2 regions of the Pseudomonas sp. YY-1 genome follow, and region 2 is predicted to be linked to the other one. Evidence: predicted binding sites of a transcription regulator. Region 2 holds the regulator's gene; the other holds the start of a gene.

Region 1 (4,171 bases), on a different contig from region 2:
TTTCCGGCGGCTATGACTTGAAGGTGATGACCTCGGGCCCGCAGAATGCAATCAACCTGGTCGCTGCTGGCTCTACCCTGGCGCGGCGCATGCTCGCTCACCCCTACCCGATCATCGTCGCCTGCGCTGGTCATGCCGTGGCCAAGGGTGCGTTCATCCTGCTGTCGGCCGATTACCGTATCGGCGTGGAAGGCCCGTTCAATATCGGCCTGAATGAAGTGCAGATCGGCATGACCATGCACCACGTCGGTATCGAGCTGGCTCGTGATCGCCTGCGCAAGTCGGCATTCCACCGTTCGGTGATCAATGGCGAGATGTTCGACCCGGCTGGCGCGGTAGATGCCGGCTTCCTGGACAAGGTGGTGCCGGCCGAACAATTGCAGGCTACCGCTCAGGCGGTGGCTCAGCAGATGAAGAAGATCAACATGACCGCGCACAAGAACACCAAGCTGAAGGTGCGCAAGGCGCTGCTGGAAACCCTGGATGCCGCCATCGAGATGGACAAGCAGCATCTGCTGTAAGCACTCGGCGACCCATAAATGAAAAGCGCCGCTTCCGTTGAGGTCGCGGCGCTTTTTTCTTTGCGCGTCTAGCCAGTTAATCCGCCGGCGACTGTCGGTGCGTGCGGCGCACCCTACGGATTAGCCGGAGTAGTCCAAAGCGGTCCAGGCTCGGCTCAGGCCTTGTGCGAGCACGCAACCGGGCTTGCTCAGTTGCTCGTTGAAGGCGGCCGGCAACAGCGTGGTTTCACCTTCTGCAGCGCCATGGCGTTCGGTCAGCCACTGCAGCTTGCCGCAGTTGGGCGTTTCGATCACGTAACTGGCGGCTATGTTTGAGTGATGGCTGGGCAGTCGAATCACGTCGAGCACCGTGCCCACCTCCTCGACACGCTGGCCATCGGAGACCAGTACGGCCCAGGCCTGTTCGCCCTCGATCACCAGATAGGCACCGTTGGCTTGGGGTCGCTCGACCTGGGGCTGAGCGCAGCCGTACAGGAAGACCGATAGCACAATCGTCATCAACATCTGTTGCATTGCCAATTCTCCTCTCGCAAGGCGCCCGTTTTGTGGGCGGATAGGTCTGCAGTGGCCTTACTATTCACCAATACTGTTTATTTGTACAGTTCTTTTGAATTAGGCTTGGCATCACAGGTAAATGATCGATTGCACAGGAGCGCCATCATGCTGGACGTACTGCAGCTGAAACACCGAGTGAACCGAATGCCGCTGGAGCGGGTACGCGAGATGGTCGAGGAACTGCAGCTCGAGGGCATCGTCACCGAGAGCCGCACCCCCTTCAATCGTCAGCACTTCAATACCTGCTTCGCCGAGATCGAGGCGCTGCTGCAGCGCGCTGGCTACCATCGGCAATTGGATGTGGTCGGTTACCAGGGGCTGGCCTATGCGCTGTTCGATCCAGCTCGCTGGGAAGCCGTAGAAGTGTTGCGTTGGCTGCGCGACTTCGTCGAGGAGGCGCGCGTTCAACCAGCCTCCTGACGACCCCAAAAGGCTCAGCGGTGCCCGCTCATGCACGGCAATGGCTCAGAAGTATACGAAGTGAGCCGCGCGCGGACTGGCTCCTAGATTGGATAAAACACTTCATAAAGAATCTGTAACTTATTGATTGTTAATAGCTAAGAATTGACAGGCCGGCATCTTTATTGTGCCTGTCAGGCGCCGAATATCCGTGCTCGGCCGTCGTACACGAAAGCTGGCAAGCCCTTTGCTTTGTCCCTGTCAATCATCCTATGTAGCACGCCAACGGTGGCGGGCCGAGGATCACGGACAACGGCGTCCGTCAGGTCACCTTCCTCTCATCGAGGTGGCCTGGCGTACGCCGTTTTTTGTTTATGCGCCTGACAAGGATTAGATCCATGACCGATCGTGATTCGAACAAGCCCCTGGCCACCAGCCGCCGTAACTTCCTCAAGCAATCCATCGCCCTGGCCGGCGCCGTGAGCGGCATCGCCGCACTCGGTCTGTCAGCGCCGGCTTCGCTGCGCAGCGCAGCCTGGGCGGCCGGCTCCGATGCGCCGGAGAAAGCCGCGCTGAACGTCGGCTTCATTCCCCTGACTGATTGCGCTTCAGTGGTGGTCGCCGCAACCCAGGGTTTTGGCGAGAAATACGGCCTGACTATCAACCCGAGCAAGGAGGCCTCCTGGGCCGGCGTGCGCGACAAGCTCAACACCGGCGAACTGGATGCTGCCCACGTGCTCTACGGCATGATGTACGGCGCCCAGCTCGGCCTGGCCGGGCCACAGCGGGACATGGCAGTGCTGATGGGGCTGAACCAGAATGGCCAGGCCATCACTCTGTCCAAGCAACTGCGCGAGGCCGGCGTGACCAACGGCACGCAACTGGCCGAGCACGTGAAGAAAGGCGGTAACCCGCTGACCTTCGCCCAGACCTTCCCCACCGGCACCCACGCCATGTGGCTGTATTACTGGCTGGCCAGCGTCGGTATCAATCCGATGAGCGACGTGAAGACCATCGTCGTGCCGCCGCCGCAGATGGTGGCTAACATGCGCGTCGGCAACATGGACGGTTTCTGCGTCGGCGAGCCCTGGGGCGCGCGGGCGATCTTCGACAAGATCGGTTTCACCGCCACCACCACGCAGCAGATCTGGCCGGACCATCCGGAGAAGGTACTCGGCACCACCCGCGCCTTTATCGAGCAGTATCCCAATGCCGCCCGCGCACTGATCATGGCGATTCTCGATGCCAGCCGCTTCATCGAGGCCAGCGAGGAGAACCGCAAGAGTACCGCCAAGCTGATTTCCGGCAAGGCGTACGTCAACGCGCCGGTGCAGGTGATCGAGCCGCGCTTTCTCGCCCAATACGAGGACGGCCTCGGCAACAGCTGGAAGGACGAACACGCCATGGCCTTCTGCAAGGATGGCAGCGTCAACTTCCCCTATCACTCCGATGGCATGTGGTTCCTCACCCAGTTCAAGCGCTGGGGCCTGCTCAAGGATGCGCCGGATTACGCGGCGGTGGCCGCCCAGGTCAACCAAACCGCGCTCTACGCCGAGGCCGCTGGCGCGCTGAAACTGCCCGTGCCGAGCAGCCCGCTGCGCAGCAGCACGTTGATCGACGGCGTGGTCTGGGACGGCAGCAATCCGGCCGCCTACGCCGACTCCTTCGCCATCAAAGCCTGACCGGAGGTGAGCATGAATGCGCCCCTGAAAACCCCGTTGCCGCCGATCGCCAAACCGCGTTTCTCTGCGCAAGCCTTGCTGCCCAGCGCCGCCGCACTGGGCAGCCTGTTCAAGGCAGGCATCGCCCCGCTGTTGGGCATCATCGCCTTCATCGGCTTCTGGTCGCTGCTGGCGCAGTACAGTGAAGGCCTGCCAGGCCCCTTGAGCACCTGGCAAGCCGCCCTGGTGCTGTTCGCTGATCCTTTCTACGACAACGGCCCCAACGACATGGGCATCGGCTGGAACATCCTCAACTCGCTCGGCCGCGTCGGCGTCGGCTTCGGCCTCGCCGCGCTGGTGGGCATTCCCCTGGGTTTTGCCATCGGCCGTTTCACCTTTCTCGCCGGCATGCTCGCGCCGATCATCAGCCTGCTGCGCCCGGTTTCGCCGCTGGCCTGGCTGCCGATCGGCCTGCTGGTGTTCGAGGCGGCGGGCCCGGCTTCGATCTGGGTGATATTCATCAGCTCGATCTGGCCAATCATCCTCAACACCGCCGCCGGCGTGGCCAGCGTGCCGCAGGATTACCTGAACGTGGCCCGGGTGCTCAAGCTGTCAGAGTTCAAGGTGCTGACGCGCATCCTGTTTCCCGCCGTGCTGCCGCACCTGATGACCGGCATCCGCCTGGCCATCGGCGTGGCCTGGCTGGTGATCGTCGCCGCGGAGATGCTCACCGGCGGTATTGGTCTGGGCTTCTGGGTGTGGGACGAATGGAACAACCTCAACGTCGAGCACATTCTCATCGCCATCATCATCGTCGGCCTGGTCGGCCTGGCGCTGGAGCAGATGCTGCTGTTGATCGCCAAACGCTTTGACTACGCAAGCTGAAGCGGCGCGTTCGGCCAACTCATAGCCCGGATGCAAGCCGGAACGCGACCTCCGTTTCCACGGATTGCATCGGGCTACGCAACCTACAAGTCAGTTCAACAATAGACGCCAAGTCTTTGTTTTAAATGAAAGTGCCTCTGATTGAATTCG
Region 2 (4,171 bases):
ATGCGGCCCAAGCCGCCTACCTGTAGAGAACAGCATGCCGCGTAAAATCCTCAATACCCTGATCTTTGCTCTGATTGCAGTCGTCGTGGCCGCACTCGGTTACTGGAACCTTGCCCCGGACAGCGCGCGCCTGACCCAGCAGACCAGCGATGACAACGTCGTCGACTTCTATGCGGTAGGCGCGCGTACCGTGCAGTTCCAGGATGACGGCAAACTGCACTACCGCATGACCGCGGACAAGCTCGAACACATCAAAAGCACCGACATTACCCTGGTCGATACCCCCAAGCTGAAGCTATATCGCGGCACCGAGTTGCCCTGGGAAGTCACCAGTCAGCGTGCCGAAGTCTCGCCCGGCGGCGTCGAGGTAGAACTGATCGACGACGTGCGCATCGCCCGCACCGACGCCAAGAACCGTCCAACCATCATCACCAGCAGCCGCATGACCGTTATTCCTGACAAGGAATATGCGCAGACCGAGCAAGCCGTTAGAATCGTCGCGGCCAACGGGGTAACCACGGCACAAGGAATGAAAGCGTACTTGAATGACGGCAGGATGCTCCTGCAGTCCAACGTAAGAGGCCAGCATGAGGTTCGTTAATACCCTCCCCCTGATTCTCAGCCTCGGCGCCGCATTGGGAAGCGCGGCTGCCTGGGCACTGCCATCGGATCGCGATCAACCGATTCGCATCCAGGCCGACAGCGCAGAACTGGATGACCGACAAGGTGTAGCCGTCTACCGCGGCGATGTGATCATCACTCAGGGCACCCTGAAGATCACGGGCGACACTGTCACCATCACCCAGACCGCCAGTGGCGACATCGACGTCTTCACATCGGTCGGCAATCTGGCCTACTACGAGCAGAAGCCGGCGGCGGACAAGGACATCGTCAAGGCCTACGGCAAAACCATCCAGTACTTCGCCAGCAATGAGCGCATCGTACTGATCGACCAGGCCAAGGTGATTCAGGAAGGCAATACCTTCGAAGGCGAGAAGATCGTCTACGACACCCGCCGCCAGATCGTAAACGCCGGTCGCGCTACAGGCGGCAACGTCAGCACACCGCGCCCGCGTATCGACATGGTCATCCAACCGAAGAACAAACCCGCGGATCAGCAGCAGTAATGGCCATTCTCAAAGCCCAACACCTGGCGAAAAGTTACAAGAGCCGCCAGGTCGTGCGTGACGTCAGCCTGAGCATCGAAAGTGGTCAGATCGTTGGCCTGCTCGGCCCCAATGGTGCCGGCAAGACCACCTGCTTCTACATGATTGTCGGCCTGGTGCGCGCCGACCAAGGCCGCGTGCTTATCGACGATCTCGATGTCAGTCATCAGCCCATGCATGGCCGCGCTCGCGCGGGCATCGGCTACCTGCCGCAGGAAGCGTCGATCTTCCGCAAACTGTCGGTGGCCGACAACATCATGGCCATTCTCGAAACGCGCAAGGACCTGGACCGCGCCGGACGCCAGGCGGAGCTGGAAAACCTGCTGCAGGAATTCCATATCCACCATATCGCCGACAGCCTCGGCATGAGCCTGTCCGGCGGTGAGCGACGCCGCGTAGAGATTGCCAGAGCCCTGGCGACCAATCCCAAGTTCATTCTGCTCGACGAACCCTTTGCCGGTGTCGACCCGATTTCGGTTGGCGACATCAAGCAGATCATCCACCACCTCAAGACCAAGGGCATCGGCATTCTGATCACCGATCACAACGTGCGCGAAACCCTGGACATCTGCGAAACCGCCTACATCGTCAACGATGGGCAACTGATCGCCGAAGGTGACGCCGAGACCATCCTCGCCAACCAGACGGTGAAAGAGGTATACCTGGGCCACGAGTTCCGCCTGTAGGTCGCCCGCTATTTCGCTACAGAAATATTGCAACCCCTAGGCAAAAACGAGAAATTCAGGCATATAATTTGCTTCCTGGCGGCGCTTCGGCGCCCTGATGTGGAAGGCGTAACTCGCCAGTAAATTAAGGTCTGCAATGAAACCATCGCTAGTCCTCAAGATGGGCCAGCAGCTGACGATGACCCCGCAGCTGCAACAGGCTATCCGCCTCCTCCAACTGTCTACTCTGGACCTGCAACAGGAAATCCAGGAGGCGCTGGAGTCCAATCCCATGCTCGAGCGCCAGGAAGAAGGCGACGACTTCGACAACAGCGATCCAATGGCTGATGGCGCCGAAAGCGCCACTCCGACCCCGAACAAGGAAGAGAGCTACCAGGAAACCACCCCGACTGTGGATAACCTGGAAGAAGGCGACTGGGGCGAGCGCATTCCCAACGAGCTGCCAGTCGACACAGCCTGGGAAGACATCTACCAGACCAGCGCCAGCAGCCTGCCCAGCAACGATGATGACGAGTGGGACTTCACCACTCGCACCTCCAGCGGCGAAAGTCTGCACAGCCACCTGCTCTGGCAACTGAACCTGGCGCCCATGTCGGACAAGGATCGCCTGATCGCGGCGACCCTGATCGACTGCATCAACAACGACGGCTACCTCGAAGAAACCCTCGAGGAAGTGACCGAATCCTTCGACCCCGAACTGGATGTCGAAATGGATGAAGTGGAAGTGGTGCTGCACCGCATCCAGCAGTTCGAACCAGCAGGTATCGGCGCCCGTGACCTGCGCGAATGCCTGCTCCTGCAACTGCGTCAGTTGCCCGCTAACACCCCCTGGCTGAGCGAAACCCAGCGCGTGGTCGGCGATTATCTGGAACTGCTCGGCAGCCGCGATTACGCCCAGCTGATGCGCCGCACCAAGCTCAAGGAAGACGAACTGCGCCAGGTCATCGACCTGATCCAGCGCCTGAATCCGCGTCCGGGTTCGCAGATCGAATCCAGCGAGCCGGAATACGTGGTGCCCGACGTGATCGTGCGCAAGCACAACGAGCGCTGGCTGGTGGAACTGAACCAGGAGGCGATGCCGCGCCTGAGGGTCAACCCGCAGTATGCCGGCTTCGTCAAACGCGCCGATTCCAGTGCCGATAACACCTTCATGCGCAACCAGTTGCAGGAGGCCCGCTGGTTCATCAAGAGCCTGCAGAGCCGCAACGAAACGCTGATGAAGGTAGCCACGCAGATCGTCGAGCACCAGCGTGGCTTCCTCGACTACGGCGACGAGGCGATGAAGCCTCTGGTATTGCATGACATCGCCGAGGCAGTGGGTATGCACGAGTCGACCATTTCACGCGTTACCACACAGAAATTCATGCACACCCCGCGTGGCATTTACGAGCTGAAATATTTCTTCTCCAGCCATGTCAGCACCTCTGAAGGCGGCGAATGCTCGTCCACCGCGATCCGCGCGATCATCAAAAAACTGGTTGCAGCAGAAAACGCGAAAAAGCCGTTGAGCGACAGCAAGATCGCTGGTTTACTGGAAGCACAAGGCATCCAAGTCGCCCGTCGGACGGTCGCCAAGTATCGCGAGTCCCTCGGCATAGCGCCCTCGAGTGAGCGCAAACGACTGATGTAGGCCAGATTGACTGAAGGCCTAAAGCCTTCAGGCCAAAGTGTTCCGGCGGCGGGTCGAACCAGACCCGTCTCTTACACAAGGCAACAAGGAGAAAGCGGTATGCAAGTCAACATCAGTGGACATCAGCTGGATGTGACCGACGCCCTGCGTGACTATATCGGCGAGAAACTGGGCCGACTGGAACGCCACTTCGACAAGATCACCAACGTACAGGTGACCATGGAGGTCGAAAAACTCAAGCAGAAGATCGAAGCCACCCTGCACATCGCCGGCGGCGAAGTCGTCGCCAACGCCGAACATCAGGATATGTACGCTGCCATCGACCTGTTGGCCGATAAACTCGACCGTCAACTCATCAAGCACAAGGAAAAGCAGCTCGAACGCCTGCAAGGCGCCACGGCCCGCTGACATTCCCTATCCATGATCCGACTTGAAAATATCCTGACCCCCGGCCGTTCCCTGGTGAACGTGCCGGGCGGCAGCAAAAAACGTGTGCTCGAACAGATCGCCAATCTGGTTGCACGCGATCTGCCCGACCTGGATGCCCAGGACATCTTCGAAAGCCTCATCGCCCGCGAGAAGCTTGGCTCCACCGGCTTCGGCAACGGCATTGCCATTCCCCACTGCCGCCTGGCTGGCTGCAGTGCCCCGATCAGTGCAGTCCTGCACCTGGAGACGGCAGTCGACTT

The links. Region 2 encodes sigma-54, which starts transcription at its own class of promoters, with help from an activator protein. Its sites were predicted from a motif close to ANTGGCATNNANNTTGCTNT; they were not measured.
Region 1: the regulator sigma-54 is predicted to act here: its motif matches at 1,710-1,729, upstream of CXP40_RS01875 (CmpA/NrtA family ABC transporter substrate-binding protein).

Annotation. Positions count from the first base shown of each region.
Region 1 covers NZ_PJLX01000001.1:391,508-395,678, forward strand. Annotated here, with positions in the region: gene CXP40_RS01860 (crotonase/enoyl-CoA hydratase family protein) at 1-521, shown strand, start outside; gene CXP40_RS01865 (hypothetical protein) at 642-1,034, opposite strand; gene CXP40_RS01870 (hypothetical protein) at 1,182-1,496, shown strand; gene CXP40_RS01875 (CmpA/NrtA family ABC transporter substrate-binding protein) at 1,874-3,157, shown strand; gene ntrB (nitrate ABC transporter permease) at 3,170-4,021, shown strand.
Region 2 covers NZ_PJLX01000002.1:303,522-307,692, reverse strand. Annotated here, with positions in the region: gene CXP40_RS04145 (HAD family hydrolase) at 1-26, shown strand, start outside; gene lptC (LPS export ABC transporter periplasmic protein LptC) at 35-601, shown strand; gene lptA (lipopolysaccharide transport periplasmic protein LptA) at 588-1,127, shown strand; gene lptB (LPS export ABC transporter ATP-binding protein) at 1,127-1,852, shown strand; gene CXP40_RS04125 (RNA polymerase factor sigma-54) at 1,989-3,482, shown strand; gene hpf (ribosome hibernation-promoting factor, HPF/YfiA family) at 3,582-3,890, shown strand; gene ptsN (PTS IIA-like nitrogen regulatory protein PtsN) at 3,903-4,171, shown strand, end outside.